One region of the Streptomyces sp. NPDC005963 genome, then DNA from elsewhere that is predicted to be linked to it. Evidence: riboswitches for the same ligand, from Rfam matches in the RefSeq annotation. Region 1 holds a riboswitch; each other region holds the start of a gene.

Region 1 (5,247 bases):
CTGAATGCAGCACAACTACGCACAATGGCCCTGAACGCGACGGCGTCGATCACCGGCGCCGCCGCGGCCGAGTACGAGCACTACGTGAAAATCCGCGAGGAAACGCGCGCCTCCGCGGCCTCGGCGTTCGCCCGGGATTCCGCACAGACGCCGAACGGGCCGGCCGAGCGGGGAGCAGGACTCGCGGCGGTGATCGGCGCACTGGCCCCGGTACTCGCCGGCACGGCAGCAGTGATCTTCCTGCTGATCGGCTACGGCCTCAGAATGCTGGAGCCCGTTCCCACCATCGCCCGCTCGCTGGTGTCCGTCGGCTGGTTCTTCGGTGCGCTCGCGGCCGTCGCCACCCTCGCCGCCGGAATCGGACTGCTGGTGACCGCCCTGCGCAACGGGGCGACCCAAGTGCAGGCGGCAGAGGAGCCGGACGAGTTGCCCGACGAGGTGGCCCGCGCCAAGGACGCCTGGCGCCACGCCCTGCTGGAACGCGGCATCCTGCCCTTCCTCCAGGCGACCTTGAACGATCCGAGCGCCGACCCCGCCTCCACCGCACCGCCACGCCCCCTGGGCCGCATCCCCAAGGTGGGATACAGCGGACCGGACTACTCCAGTCCCAGCGAAGGCGCGACCAAGGGGCAGCGCCCCACCTTCACCAGTCCCGACTTCTCCAGCCCTGATTTCGGCGGTCCGGAGCACCAACCGGACTGACCGTCCGCTCCGATGGTCCGTGCGGGATGCGGACCATCGGACTCAGGGCCCGGCGTCTCCACGGGCCGGTGAAACGGCCGGTCCCGTGGAGACGCTCCGGGCAGGGGGCCCAGGATCGGTTCGGCAACGGGCGCCCCGGCCGGCACCGCCCACGAGCCCAGGAGCCACGAGCCCACGAGCCCACGAGCCCACGAGCCCACGAGCCCACGGGATGGTCCTCCCACGGACGAGCAGTGCCGTACGTGCCGGAGTCAGCCCGCGGTTCGATCAGTCGGCCATGGGCAGATACACCCGATTGCCACTGGCTGCGAACTCCTTCGACTTCTGGAGCATCCCCGCGGAGACCTCCTCGTCGGTCTTTTGTGCTTGATCGCCGCCGAACTGCTCATTGATGCTGCGGCTGATCTTCATCGAGCAGAACTTGGGGCCGCACATGGAGCAGAAATGGGCGGTCTTCGCCGGTTCGGCCGGCAGCGTCTCGTCGTGGAACTCCCTTGCGGTATCCGGATCGAGCGCCAAATTGAACTGGTCTTCCCAACGGAACTCAAAACGGGCATCGGATAGCGCGTCGTCCCATTCCTGGGCACCCGGATGTCCCTTGGCGAGATCGGCGGCATGTGCGGCGATCTTGTAGGTGATCACCCCGGTCTTCACATCGTCTCGATTCGGCAGACCGAGATGCTCCTTGGGCGTGACGTAACACAGCATCGCCGTGCCCCACCAAGCGATCATCGCCGCTCCGATTCCGGAGGTGATGTGGTCATAGGCAGGCGCCACATCGGTCGTGAGCGGACCTAGCGTGTAGAAGGGGGCCTCCTCGCAGACCTCCTGCTGCAGATCGATGTTCTCCTTGATCTTGTGCATGGGGACGTGACCCGGGCCTTCGATCATCGTCTGCACCTGGAACCGCTTGGCGATCCGGTTGAGCTCGCCCAGGGTCTGCAACTCCGCGAACTGTGCCTCGTCGTTGGCGTCGGCGATCGACCCGGGCCGCAGACCGTCGCCGAGCGAGTAGGTGACGTCGTAGGCGGCGAGGATCTCGCACAGTTCCTCGAAGTTCTCGTAGAGGAACGATTCCTTGTGGTGTGCCAGGCACCAGGCAGCCATGATCGATCCGCCGCGGGAGACGATGCCCGTCTTGCGCCGCGCGGTCAGGGGCACGTACCGCAACAGCACCCCGGCGTGGACGGTCATGTAGTCCACGCCCTGCTCAGCCTGCTCGATGACCGTGTCCTTGTAGATCTCCCAGTTCAGCTCCTCGGCCCGGCCGTCGACCTTCTCCAGGGCCTGGTAGAGCGGAACCGTCCCGATCGGTACCGGGGAGTTCCGGAGCACCCACTCCCGGGTGGTGTGGATGTTGCGTCCGGTGGACAGGTCCATGACCGTGTCGGCGCCCCAACGCGTCGCCCAGGTCATCTTGTCCACCTCCTCCTCGATGGAGGAGGTGACCGCGGAGTTGCCGATGTTAGCGTTGACCTTCACCAGGAACCGCTTGCCGATGATCATCGGCTCGATCTCCGGGTGGTTGACGTTGGCGGGCAGCACCGCCCGACCTGCGGCGATCTCCTCCCGTACGACCTCGGGGGAAACGTTCTCGCGGATGGCGACGTACTCCATCTCCGGAGTGATCTCCCCGCGGCGCGCGTACGCGAGTTGCGTCACCGGCTGCCCGTCGCGCCCCCGGCGGGGCTGACGCGGGCGACCGGGGAAGACCGCGTCGAGATTCCTCAGCCCACCGCGCGGCGAAGTGTGCTTGAGTCCGTCGTCCTCGGGGCGGGCCGGCCGGCCCGCGTACTCCTCCGTGTCCCCCCGGGCGATGATCCAGTTCTCCCGGAGCGGCGCCAGTCCTCGTCGTACGTCGGTGTCGACTACGGGATCGGTGTACGGGCCGGACGTGTCGTACAGCGTGACGTCCTTCCCGTTGGTGAGGTGCACCTGTCGAACGGGCACCCGGAGGTCGGGGCGCGAGCCCTCGACGTACCCCTTGTGCCAGCCCGGCTTCCGCCCGGCCGGCGCGGCGGATTCGATGGAGTCGCCCGGCTCGGTGGATCCGACCTGGTCGACGGCGCGCGTGCGTGCATCCTGAACGGTCATGAGACCTACTCCCTACGCCGGCATTACCCGGTAACAGGTTCGGCGGTCGACGCAGCGGTTTCCGTCACTGCCGTGCTGGCTGCGGCCAGTCGGCTCTACGGAGGTCAGCGCCCTCTCAGCCCGGTGCTCCGAGCTCCCGCGTGTGCAAAGGTGCCACCACGCTAGCGCCCTTTCTGGCGCGCTGAACAGAGGCCCCGTGCCGTTCTTGCGATGATCGGTCGGTGACCTCTTCGCCGTCCGACCCCCAGCAAGGGCCCGATCCCCAGTGGAGACCGCTCTCTCCGGAGTCCCACCGTCCGCCGCGGGAGTCGACGGAGCACTCGCAGGAGACCCCGGAATCCCCCCGGAATCCCGGCCCGCCGCGTCAGCGGCCGATGCCCGCATGGCCCGAACCGCAGGGCCAACCCCCGGGCCCCGCCGACAGCTCGGCGGACGTTTCCGAACGCCCGTCCGCCCAGGGCGGTTACGGCGCCTCCCGGGGCCCGTCGTACGTCCCTGATCCGCAGGGCCACCACCACAGGCAACCGGACGCGCCGCTCCCGGACTGGTCGGACTCCCACGAGCCCCACCAGACCACCGGGCGGACCTCCGCGCCCGTCCAGCCACCCTCGCCCGTCCAACCGTCCACGCCCGTCCAACCGTCCGCTCACGACCACGGTTCGGGGCACGACCACGGTTCAGGCCACGACCACCCCCGGAGCCGCTCCTCCCCCGCCCCTCCGTCCGGCCACTCCCACGGGCACTCACACAGCCACGGCCCCGCCATGCCCGTCTCGCGGCACCTCCGCAAGGTGATCGCCGCCGTGTTGATTCCCTTCGCCACGGCCGTCGTCGTGGGACTGGTCATGCTCTGGCCCGGCTCCGCACCCGGTCACGAACGCACCGGCGTCGGGTTCGACCGACAGACCGAGCAGGCGAGGGTGGCCAGCGTGCAGCGGGTCGACTGCAAGGACGTCAACGTCGCCGTGGTGCCTCCGACGGGAGACACCAGCACCCCCGAAGGACGGGAGGCGGTCAACTCCCAGCAGGGCCAGTGCAAGAAGGCGAAGATCGAGATCACCAGCGGCAAGGACATGGGGCGCGTCTTCACCGAGGTCATCCAGCCGGATGCCTCACGGCAGTTGGAGCAGGGTCAAGAAGTGGTGGTGGCGTACGCTCCGGACGCTCCGCGCGATCTCCAGTACGCGGTCATCGATGTGAACCGCAGCTTCCCGATGACCCTGCTCGCCGGCATCTTCGCCCTCGCGGTCGTGCTCGTGGGACGGATGCGCGGGGTGATGGCCCTGGTTGCGCTGGTCATCTCCTTCGCCGTCCTCACCCTGTTCATCCTCCCCGCCATCCTGGCCGGGTCCAATCCGCTGATCGTCGCAGTGGTAGGGGCGAGTGCGATCATGCTGGTCGCCCTCTATCTGTGCCACGGGTTGACCGCCCGCACGTCGGTCGCCGTCCTCGGCACCCTGATCTCGCTCCTGCTGATCGGTCTGCTCGGATCGCTCTACATCGGCTGGGCGCACCTCAGTGGCAACACGGACGACAACACCGGTCTGATCCACGGGCTGTACCCCCACATCGACATGAGCGGGCTCCTCCTGGCCGGTGTCATCATCGGCTCCCTCGGAGTGCTCGACGACGTCACGGTGACCCAGACGTCAGCGGTCTGGGAGTTGCACCAGGCGGATCCCAAAATGGGCCCCCGGGCGCTGTACCGCGCCGGGATCCGGATTGGGCGCGACCACATCGCCTCCGTGGTGAACACGCTGGTGCTGGCCTACGCGGGCGCGGCGCTGCCCCTCCTGCTGCTCTTCTCGATCGCCCAGAGCAGTGTGGGCACCGTCGCCAACAGCGAACTGGTGGCGGAGGAGATCGTCCGGACACTGATCGGATCGATCGGTCTGGTGGCCTCCGTTCCGGTAACCACGGCGCTCGCGGCCCTGGTGGTCTCATCCGACCGCCCGGCAGCGGGCGGAGACGGAGGTACGGAGAGGGGCGGCGGTGTTCCCGGCGGGCTGGGCGCTCCCCGCACGGCCGGGGACGGCACGGCCGAGGCCACAGGGCGGCGCAACGAGGGCGTAAGCGGGGCTTTGGGACGCGGGGGCAAGGGACGACGTCGCAAGAAGTAGTTCCGGAGCCGGGGCGGGCAACCCTTCGGGGTCGGGCACGCGCGGTCCCGAAGGGGAGGCGTCGGGGTTCCGCTGTGCCCCGCCGCCCTCCACAGGCCGTCAGCCGGCGTTCTCCTCGGCCAGGATCTCCTGGAGGGCCTTGTCCAGATTCCCTTCGAAGTCCCCGAAGGTTCGCTCCTGTCCCAGTGGCACCAACTTGTCGGTGCGGTCGAGGAAGGCCACCACCGGCGCCGTGCTCACGTGGAACAAGGCCCGGTCCGCGCCCACTTGGAGCCGAATGGCGATGTCGGCCAACTCCTCGGGGCCGGTGGGGCCGATGTGCACATCACCG
Region 2 (5,247 bases), on a different contig from region 1:
CCCGTACCCATGATCAGTCGGGAGGTGAAGGCGGTGTCCGCGATGAGCAGCGGATCGTCCAAGCCGGTGTCAGCGGGAGGGCCGGGAGCGTCGGTGGGGGCAGAGGCGGGTGTGGACACGGGTCAGCCTCCCTGAACAGCGGTGAGCACTTCGATGCGGTCTCCGTCGTCGAGGAGGGTCAGCTCCCAGCGGCTACGGGGCACCACGGTCTCGTTCACCGCTGCCGCGACGCCCGTCGGGGCGGCGGTGAGCTCGGCGACCAGGGCGCCCAGGGTGGTTCCGGCGGAGACTTCGCGCCTTTCGCCGTTGATGGACACCGCCACGGGGTGAGTGTTCATGCGGAGTGCTCCTGGGCGAGGGGTGCGAAACGGTGCGGGGTGAAGGGGAGCGCCTCGTCGGGCAGTACGCCGCGGACGAGCACCGAAGCCATCGCATCGGCGGTCAGCGGGGTGAGTAGGACGCCATTGCGGTAGTGCCCCGTGGCGAGCAGCAGGCCGGGCAGCGCGGTCGGGCCGAGGAGGGGGGCGTTGTCCGGGGTGCCGGGGCGCAGTCCGGCCCTGGTCTCGACGAGGGGCAGTTCGGTGATGCCGGGGACCAGTTCATGGGCGTCGCGCAGCAGTTCGTAGACGCCTCCCGCGGTGACCGTGGTGTCCCACCCCAGCTCCTCGCTGGTGGCCCCGACGACCAGTTCGCCGTCCTGCCGCGGCACCAGGTAGACGGAGCCGCCCCGCACGACCGCCCGTACGGTCCGGGACAGGAAGGGGGCGAAGGCGGCAGGCACCCGGAGGCGCAGGACCTGGCCCTTGACCGGTCGTACCGGGGGCAGCACGTGCGGCGGCACCCCGTCCAGCTCCCTGCTGAAGCTGCCGCCGGCGAGTACGGTCTGTTCGGCGCGGACCTCTTGCCCGTCGGCGAGCCGCACGCCCACCGCCCGGTCACCGCGCACGGTGAGGGACTGCGCCCAGTCGCGGTGGAAGACCACGCCGGCGCGTTCGCAGGCGGTGAGCAACGCCGAGGTGAGCCGTCGCGGGTCGACCTGGTGGTCGCCGTCCACCCGCAGTCCGCCGCGTACGCCGGGGGCGAGCATCGGTTCGAGACGTCGGCATTCGCGGCCCGAGAGCCACTGGGAGTCCAGGCCGGAGCGCTGCTGAAGGGCGTGGAGCTCCCGCAGATGGGCCCGGTCGTCGCTGTCGAGCGCCACCGCCAGGGTGCCGCAGGGGCGGTAGCCGACCTCCTGGCCGCTGCACTCCTCCAGTTCGGCGGTGAAGTCCGGGTAGCGCTGCGCGGATTCCAGATTGAGGGCGAGCAGGGTCTGCTCGCCGTAGTGGAGTTCGGTGACGGCGGCGAGCATTCCCGCCGCCACCTGGGCCGCTCCACCGCCCGGTGCAGGATCGACGACGGCGACGCCCAGACCGTGTTGGGCGGTTCGCCAGGCGGTGGCGAGGCCGATGATTCCGCCCCCGACGACGAGGACGTCGGTGCTCTTGGACGGTGCGTGCGCGCCCTGCGCTGTGGCGCGGGTGCGGGGGACGTACGGCACGGTGGGCCAGCTCCTCCCTTCGCCGGCATGACCCGGATCAGGTTCGTACGGTCGGAGGCCGGCCAGCCCCCCTCTCAGCCCGGTGCGTCCGGGCTCCCGCGAGTGCTTTACGGTGGCCACCCTAACCCCCGGCCCCAACTCGCGTCAGAGGGTCGGCCGCGCACCGCCGTGGCCGGTGCGACCGAGTGGGCCCCAGGCGCAAGGGAGCGCGGAGCATGGCAAGGTCACTCGACGGGCTCGTCCTCGCCCCGGTCGCCGATCAGGCACCGGGTCAGGTGGGCACCAGCACCCGGTTCGCGTACCACGAGCGGGACGGTCGGATCTGGGCCGAGTACGAGGGTGGCGACGTGGTCCGCGGCTATCTGGTCGGCAGTCGTGAGAATGACCGGATCGACTTCCGCTACGTCCAGCTCAAGGCCGACGGGACCACGTCGTCGGGGCACTGCGTCTCCGAGGTCGTCGACCTGCCCGACGGGCGGGTCAGATTGGACGAGACCTGGGAGTGGGAGTCGCAGGAGGGCAGCGGTACGAGCGTGGTCGAAGAGGTCCCCGCAGACGCCCTGCTTTCCTGACGTTCCGTCAGCTGTTTAGGGTGGGCATGTGAGCGAGCAGCGGACACAGCGCGTGACGGTCGTCGGTGCGGGCATGGCGGGGGTGCAGACCGCCGTCGCCCTGCGCGAGCAGGGCTTCACCGGCCCGATCACCCTGATCGGCGCCGAACCCCACCAGCCGTACGACAGACCGCCCCTGTCCAAGGCGGTTCTGCTCGGCAAGGCCGAGGACTCCGCCTTCGAGGTCGACTTCGAAGCGCTGGACATCGAACTCCGCCTCGGCGTGGACGTCACCGGAGTGCGCGCCACCGCCCGGGAACTGGACACCGAGGCCGGCCCCGTCCCCTACGACACCCTGGTCATCGCCACGGGCGCGGAGCCGATCGAACTGCCGGGCACCGAAGGCGTCCCCGGCGTCCATCTGCTGCGCACGCTCGACGACGCGGCCCGACTGCGTCCCGTCCTCGCCCGGCAGCACGACATCGTGGTCGTCGGTGCGGGGTGGATCGGGGCCGAGTTCGCCACGGCCGCCCGGGCGGCCGGGTGTGCGGTCACCGTGGTCGAGGCCGCGGACCTCCCCCTCGCCGGCGCGCTGCCCGCCGAGGTCGCGGCCCCGATGGCCGCCTGGTACGGCCAGGGCGGAGTGCAACTGCTCACCGGTACCCGGGTCGCCGGTGTGGAGGACGGCTCGGTGCTCCTGGCGGACGGGCGGCGCATCCCCGCCGGAGCCGTCGTCGTCGGCATCGGGGCCCGCCCCGCCACCGCCTGGCTCGCCGGTTCGGGGATCGCCATCGGAGCGGACGCCGCGATCGTCGCCGACGAGCACCTCCGCACCTCCCTGCCCTCCGTGTACGCCGTGGGCGACTGCGCATCCTTCCCCTCCGCGCGCTACGGCAGACGACTCCTCGTCCACCACTGGGACAACGCACTCCAAGGACCCCGGACGGTCGCGTCCAACGTGATCGCCGACGTACTCGGCACACCACCCCAGACCTATGACCCCGTGCCGTACTTCTGGTCCGAGCAGTTCGGGCGGTTCGTGCAGTACGCCGGCGACCACGCGGCTGCGGACACCGTCCTGTGGCGGGGCGACCCCGCTGACCCGGAGTGGTCGGTGCTGTGGCTGCGGCGCGGAGCTCTGGTCGCCCTGCTCGCCGTGGGGAGGCCCCGCGACCTGGCACAGGGCCGCAAGCTCATCCACAGCGGAGCGCTCCTGGTCGTCGAGCGCGCCGGCGACCCGTCGATCCCCCTGAAGGCCGCTTCCCAGTAAATCGAAATGAGCGATTCCGCAGGGCGCTGACCAGCGGTTCCCTTCCTCGGATCCCCGGATGGACGTGCTCCACGGCCGGGGTCCGGCTACCGGCTGACAGTCCCAGATGGCAGGCTTGTCCCGTGACCGAGATTGACGCAAAGATCGATGCCCTCGTGCCCGCCTGGCTCAACCTCCCCGACATCGCGGAGAAGCTCGGGGTCGAGGTGACCCGTGTGAGGCAACTGGTCAAGGAGGGCCAGCTGATCGCGGTGCGCCGCGGGGAGAACAGGGCGCTGCACGTCCCCGCCGCCTTCATCAGCGACGACAAGGTCGTGAAGGGCCTCTCCGGGACCCTGACCCTGCTGAGGGACGACGGATTCACCGACGCGGAGATGCTGGAGTGGCTCTTCACTCCCGACCCGTCGCTGCCGGGCACCCCCGCACAGGCGCTCAGCGAGAACCGCGGCACGGAGGTGAAGCGCAGAGCGCAGGCGCTCGCCGTCTAGGTCGCGCCATCACGAACGACACAGCACCCGCGGTGTGCGGCCACGTCCCAGCCCGGCCGCACACCGCCGAACTGCTCCGGGGGATCCTTATGTCCGCGACCCATGCGCCGTCGTCCGAACCGTCCACCCGGGCGGTGGCCGCCGAGCCGCTGCGCCGCGCCCTGGACGCGTCCCTGCTCTATCTGTGCACCGACGCCAGGACCCGGCAGGGGGACCTCCCCGACTTCCTCGACGCGGCCCTCTCCGGCGGCGTGGACATCGTGCAACTCCGGGACAAGGGCATGGAAGCCGCAGCGGAGTTGGAGAACCTCCGGATCTTCGCGGACGCCTGCCGCAGGCACGGCAAGCTGCTCGCGGTGAACGACCGCGCGGACGTCGCCCATGCCATCGGCGCCGACGTGCTCCATCTGGGGCAGGGAGACCTTCCGGTACCCGCTGCCCGCGCCGTCATCGGTGCCGCACCCCTCATCGGTCGCTCCACCCACTCCGCCGCCGAAGCCGCCGCCGCGGCCGTCGAGCCCGGGGTGGACTACTTCTGCACCGGCCCCTGCTGGCCCACCCCCACCAAGCCCGGGCGCCACGCCCCCGGCCTCGACCTCGTACGGCACACGGCCGCCCTCAAGACCCAGCGGCCCTGGTTCGCCATCGGGGGCATCGACGCGGGGAACCTCGACGAGGTGTTGGACGCGGGAGCACGGCGGGTCGTCGTCGTCCGCGCCATCACCGAGGCGACCGATCCGGCGGCAGCGGCGGCTGCACTCAGGGCACGGATCGTGGCCCGCGGTCACTGAGCGCAGCAGGTTTTGACCTCCACTACCTCATTACGGACAGTGTGTGTCCGATAGATGGACTCCGGTTGGGCTGCCTTCCTGGCCCCCGCTAGCCTGCGAGCATGGCCCTCGGAACATCATCGACCAGGACGGATCGCGCACTGACCGTGCGCGAACTGCTCGCCACAGGCAAGACTTCCTACTCGTTCGAGTTCTGGGCGCCCAAGACCGAAAAGGGTGAGCGCAACCTCTGGAACGCCCTGCGCAGGATCGAGGCGGTGGCTCCCAGCTTCGTCTCGGTGACCTACGGCGCGGGCGGCTCCACCCGCTCCGGGACGGTGCGGGCCACCGAGCAGATCGCCTCCGACACCACACTGACCCCGGTGGCCCATCTGACCGCGGTCAACCACTCCATCGCCGAACTGCGCAATATGATCGGCCAGTATGCGGACGCCGGAATCCGCAACATCCTCGCGGTCCGCGGCGACCCGCCCGGCGACCCCACCGCGGAGTGGATCAAGCACCCTGAAGGTGTGGAGTACGCGGCCGATCTGGTCCAGCTGATCAAGGAGTCGGGTGACTTCTGCGTCGGCGTCGCAGCCTTCCCGGAGATGCACCCCCGCTCCCA
Region 3 (5,247 bases), on a different contig from region 1:
CGCGATGGTCGCCGGTGCGCTGTGCATGCAGTTCCTGGTCGACGGCGGTGCCTGGTGGCAGGGGCTGCTGCTGGGGCTCGCGGTCGCGGTCAGCGCCACCCTCGGTGACCTCGGCGAGTCGATGATCAAGAGGGACCTCGGCATCAAGGACATGGGCACGCTCCTGCCGGGGCACGGCGGGATCATGGACCGGCTCGATTCGCTGTTGCCGACGGCTCCGGTGGTGTGGTTGCTCCTGGTCCTCTTCGTCGGCTCGGGCTGAGCCCAGGCGCTCCAGGGGTACCGCCCAGGCCACGGGACGGGTCGTACGGCAGCGCCGACGGCTTCGACTCGTGGCCGCTGTGTTCCTGGGGCGCGGCACTCGTGGCCGTGCCACGCGGAGTGAGCGGAGTGACGGGGAGGGGCGATCCGGCGACGGCGGAGCGGTCGGCTGCGTACCCGTTACCCTGGAAGGGCGTGCCGCTCAAGCAGCGGCGCGCCCTTTCGGCCCCGCAGCCCCGGGGCGGCCCGTTGCGGCCCCTGGGCGGGTCGCACCACACCGTTGTCGGCTCCGCCCCCGCGGAGGCTGCCCGGTCTCGTCTCACTGAGGAGTTACCGCTCATGGCCCCCGCCCCGGGAGAGCTCACTTTCGTTGCACCTCGCGGAGCCAAGAAGCCCCCGCGGCACCTCGCCGACCTCTCGCCCGCCGAGCGGAAGGAAGCCGTCGCGGCCATCGGTGAGAAGCCGTTCCGTGCCAAGCAGCTCTCGCAGCACTACTTCGCCCGGTACGCGCACGACCCGGCCCAGTGGACCGACATCCCCGCCGCCGCGCGGGAGAAGCTCGCCTCCGAACTGCTGCCCGATCTGATGTCCGTCGTGCGCCACATCTCCTGTGACGAGGACACCACCCGCAAGACCCTGTGGCGGCTGCACGACGGGACGCTGGTGGAGTCGGTGCTGATGCGCTACCCGGACCGGGTGACCATGTGCATCTCCTCACAGGCCGGCTGTGGCATGAACTGTCCGTTCTGCGCGACAGGACAGGCCGGCCTCGATCGCAATCTGTCCACGGCCGAGATCGTCCACCAGATCGTGGACGGAATGCGCGCCCTGCGGGACGGGGAGGTCCCCGGCGGTCCGGCGCGGCTGTCCAACATCGTGTTCATGGGGATGGGCGAGCCGCTCGCCAACTACAAGCGGGTCGTCGGCGCGATCCGTCGGCTCACGGATCCGGAGCCGGACGGGCTCGGCATCTCCCAGCGCGGGATCACCGTGTCGACCGTCGGTCTGGTGCCGGCGATGCTGCGCTTCGCCGACGAGGGCTTCAAGTGCCGTCTCGCCGTCTCGCTGCACGCGCCCGACGACGAACTGCGCGACACCCTCGTTCCCGTCAACACCCGCTGGAAGGTCCGTGAGGTCCTCGACGCCGCTTGGGAGTACGCGGAGAAGTCCGGCCGTCGGGTCTCCATCGAGTACGCGCTGATCCGGGACATCAACGACCAGGCGTGGCGCGGTGACCTCCTCGGCCGGTTGCTGAAGAACAAGCGGGTCCACGTCAATCTGATCCCGCTGAACCCGACCCCGGGCTCCAAGTGGACCGCTTCGCGGCCCGAGGACGAGCGGGCCTTCGTCAACGCGATCGCCGCGCACGGGGTGCCCGTGACCGTCCGGGACACCCGGGGGCAGGAGATCGACGGCGCGTGCGGTCAGCTGGCGGCAGCCGAGCGCTGAGTGCCTTGTGGGGGTTCAGGGGTTTTGTCGGCCCCGGGGCCTCTGCCGTCGAGGACCCCTGCCGTCGAGGGGTGTGGACCTTGTAAGGTGTGCCTCGTACATCTGCATATATCCGACAGGGGAGCGCCACAGCGCTGAGAGTGCGGTTTGAGAAGACCGCAGACCCTCTGAACCTCGCCCAGGTCATTCTGGGTAGGGAGTTCGGACACCACTCAAGCTGTTGCGCCCTGCCCGAATTCCTCGTGCGCCTCGTGCGCGGGGAGCGGGTGGGGCCGCGTCTCTTCCTGGCCACCCCCAGGAGGAATTCTCAGTGAACACCATCAAGAAGGCCACGGTCACCGCGCTGGCCGCGGCGCTGGGCGTCACCGCGCTCGCCGCCTGCGGCACCGACGGGGACACCGAGGACGCCGGGTCCTCGGGCAAGCCGTCCAAGACGGTCACCCTGGTCACCCACGATTCGTTCGCCGTGTCCGACGCCGTACTGGCCGACTTCACCAAGCAGTCCGGATACAAGGTGAAGATCCTCAAGAGCGGGGACGCCGGTACCGCGCTCAACAAGGAGATCCTCACCAAGGGCTCCCCGCAGGGCGACGTCTTCTTCGGCGTCGACAACACCCTGCTCTCCCGCGCCCTAGACAAGGGGCTGTTCACCGGATACCGGGCCAAGGGCCTGGACCAGGTGAGCGCCGAAGTCCAACTGGACAAGGGCGAGCACCGCGTCACCCCGGTCGACACCGGGGACATCTGCGTCAACTACGACAAGAAGTACTTCGCCGACAAGAAGCTGGCGCCCCCGGTCACCTTCGACGACCTGGTCAAGCCCGAGTACAAGAACCTGCTCGTCGTCGAGAACGCGGCCACCTCGTCGCCCGGCCTCGGCTTCCTCCTCGGCACGGTCGCCCAGTACGGCGAAGACCAGTGGACCGGGTACTGGAAGAAGCTCAAGGCCAATGGCGTCAAGGTCGTCGACGGCTGGGACCAGGCGTACAACGAAGAGTTCTCCGGCTCGGCCGGTGGCAAGAAGGCGAAGGCCGATCGTCCGCTCGTCGTCTCCTACGCCTCAAGCCCGCCGGTGGAGGTCCTCTACTCCAAGCCCCAGCCCACGACGGCCCCTACCGGTGTCGCCACCGGCACCTGCTTCCGTCAGATCGAGTTCGCCGGGCTGCTGAACGGCGCCAAGAACGAGGCGGGCGGCAAGGCGCTGCTGGACTTCATGGTCTCCAAGACGTTCCAGGAGGACATGCCGCTGAACATGTTCGTCAATCCGGTCCTCAAGGGCGCCAAGCTCCCCGAGCTGTTCACCACCTTCGGCGAGGTCATCGACGCTCCGAAGACCGTCGCACCCGACACCATCGCCAAGAACCGGGAGCAGTGGATCCAGACGTGGTCCTCGCTCGTCGTGAAGTAGCACGGACCGGCCGTCGGACCGAGCTGCGGGCCACCGCCGCGCGGCTCGGTCTGATGGCCCTGCCCGTCACCTTCTTCGCCGTCTTCTTCGCCTACCCGGTCGCCGCCATCGTCGGCCGGGGGCTCAGGGACGGCGGAGCGTGGCAGTTCGCCCGGATCGGCGAGGTCATCGGCCGTGACGACCTCCAGCGGGTGCTCTGGTTCACCACCTGGCAGGCGCTCGCCTCCACCGCGCTCACCCTGCTCGTCGCGCTGCCCGGGGCCTATGTGTTCGCCCGGCTGGAATTCCCCGGCAAACGGCTGCTGCGAGCGGCGGTGACCGTGCCGTTCGTGCTGCCCACGGTCGTCGTCGGCACCGCCTTCCTCGCCCTGGTGGGCCGCGGCGGACCGCTGGACGAACTGTGGGGCGTTCGGCTGGACGCCACCGTCTGGGCCATCCTGCTCGCCCACGTCTTCTTCAACTACGCCGTCGTCGTCAGGACCGTCGGCGGGCTCTGGTCCCAGCTCGACCCCCGGCAGGAGGAGGCCGCGCGGGTGCTGGGAGCCGGGCGCATCGCGGCCTGGCGGCAGGTGACCCTGCCCGCACTGACGCCCGCCCTGGCCGCAGCGGCCCTGATGGTCTTCCTCTTCACCTTCACCTCCTTCGGCGTCGTACAGATCCTCGGCGGACCCTCCTACGCCACGCTGGAAGTGGAGATCTACCGGCAGACCGCGCAGCTGCTGGACCTGAGAACGGCGGCGGTGCTCACGATGGTGCAGTTCGTCGCGGTCGGTGCCGTCCTCGCCGTGCACGCCCGGACCCTGCGCCGCCGAGAGAGCACCTTGCGGCTGGTGGATCCGGCACGCACCGCCAGGCCGCCGCGCGGCAGGGGCCAGTGGACCCTGCTCGGCGTGGTGCTCACCACCGTCGCCCTCTTGCTCATCGCCCCGCTCGCGGTGCTGGTGGAACGCTCCCTCGATACCCCGGGCGGCTATGGATTCGACTACTACCGGGCGTTGGGCGACCTCGACGACAGCGGGTCCGCCTTCCTCGTTCCGCCGATCGAAGCGGTCTGGAACTCGCTCCAGTACGCGCTGGCCGCGACCGGCATCGCCGTACTCATCGGCGGACTCGCGGCTGCCGCGCTCACCAGACGGGCGGGTCGGCTGGTCCGGGGCTTCGACGCACTGCTGATGCTGCCGCTCGGTGTCTCCGCGGTGACCGTCGGCTTCGGCTTCCTGATCACCCTGGACGAGCCGCCCCTGGACCTCAGAGCTTCCTGGATCCTGGTGCCGCTGGCCCAGGCCCTGGTCGGAGTCCCCTTCGTGGTACGGATCATGCTGCCGGTCCTCCGGGCCGTCGACGGGCGGCTGCGCGAGGCGGCGGCGGTGCTCGGTGCCTCTCCGCTCCGGGTGTGGCGCGAGGTCGACTTCCCCATGGTGCGGCGGGCGGTGCTGATCGCTGCCGGCTTCGCGTTCGCCGTCTCCCTGGGCGAGTTCGGAGCCACCGTGTTCATCGCCCGGCCCGACCACCCCACCCTGCCCGTCGCGGTGGCACGGCTGATCGGACGGCCAGGAGAGCTGAACTACGGCCAGGCCATGGCGCTGAGCACGATCCTGATGGCCGTGTGCGCGACCGCGCTGCTACTGCTGGAGCGGACCCGGGTCCGCAACACCTCCGGAGAATTCTGATGGCCCCGACCGATCCGCTGCTCCGCCTCGATGACGTGACCGTCCGCTTCGGCTCGCGCGCCGTGCTCGACGCGGTACGTCTGGACGTCGTCGCGCACGAGATCGTCTGTGTCCTCGGTCCCAGCGGCAGCGGGAAGTCGACGCTGTTGCGTGTGGTCGCCGGACTCCAGCACGCCGATGCCGGGCGGGTGCTCCTTTCGGGAGCCGACCAGGGTGGCGTCCCGGTGCACCGACGCGGTGTCGGGCTGATGTTCCAGGACCACCAGCTCTTTCCGCAACGGGACGTCGGCGGCAACCTGGCCTTCGGGCTGCGGATGCACGGCGCCACGAAGGCCGAACAACAGCGACGGGTCACCGAGTTGCTGGAGCTGGTGGGACTGCCCGGCGCCCAGCGGCGGGCGATCTCCTCCCTCTCCGGTGGTGAGCAGCAGCGGGTCGCCCTGGCCAGGGCGCTCGCCC

What was found. Region 1 has a riboswitch for thiamine pyrophosphate ahead of thiC (phosphomethylpyrimidine synthase ThiC). Riboswitches for the same ligand answer to the same signal wherever they lie in the genome.
Region 2: linked by a shared signal. The riboswitch ahead of thiO (glycine oxidase ThiO) and the one ahead of thiC (phosphomethylpyrimidine synthase ThiC) in region 1 are both predicted to bind thiamine pyrophosphate.
Region 3: linked by a shared signal. The riboswitch ahead of ABZ348_RS27735 (thiamine ABC transporter substrate-binding protein) and the one ahead of thiC (phosphomethylpyrimidine synthase ThiC) in region 1 are both predicted to bind thiamine pyrophosphate.

Annotation. Positions count from the first base shown of each region.
Region 1 is NZ_JBEXVD010000005.1:177,473-182,719, reverse strand. It holds gene ABZ348_RS10390 (hypothetical protein) at 1-702, shown strand, start outside; gene thiC (phosphomethylpyrimidine synthase ThiC) at 970-2,796, opposite strand; TPP riboswitch at 2,789-2,946, opposite strand; gene ABZ348_RS10380 (YibE/F family protein) at 3,561-4,916, shown strand; gene ABZ348_RS10375 (SsgA family sporulation/cell division regulator) at 5,016-5,247, opposite strand, start outside.
Region 2 is NZ_JBEXVD010000004.1:321,921-327,167, reverse strand. It holds gene ABZ348_RS09310 (thiazole synthase) at 1-62, opposite strand, end outside; gene thiS (sulfur carrier protein ThiS) at 123-338, opposite strand; gene thiO (glycine oxidase ThiO) at 335-1,540, opposite strand; TPP riboswitch at 1,537-1,650, opposite strand; gene ABZ348_RS09295 (hypothetical protein) at 1,756-2,112, shown strand; gene ABZ348_RS09290 (FAD-dependent oxidoreductase) at 2,186-3,361, shown strand; gene ABZ348_RS09285 (Rv2175c family DNA-binding protein) at 3,484-3,849, shown strand; gene thiE (thiamine phosphate synthase) at 3,939-4,640, shown strand; gene metF (methylenetetrahydrofolate reductase [NAD(P)H]) at 4,742-5,247, shown strand, end outside.
Region 3 is NZ_JBEXVD010000026.1:38,656-43,902, reverse strand. It holds gene ABZ348_RS27745 (phosphatidate cytidylyltransferase) at 1-262, shown strand, start outside; gene rlmN (23S rRNA (adenine(2503)-C(2))-methyltransferase RlmN) at 601-1,710, shown strand; TPP riboswitch at 1,818-1,927, shown strand; gene ABZ348_RS27735 (thiamine ABC transporter substrate-binding protein) at 2,021-3,118, shown strand; gene ABZ348_RS27730 (iron ABC transporter permease) at 3,094-4,788, shown strand; gene ABZ348_RS27725 (ABC transporter ATP-binding protein) at 4,788-5,247, shown strand, end outside.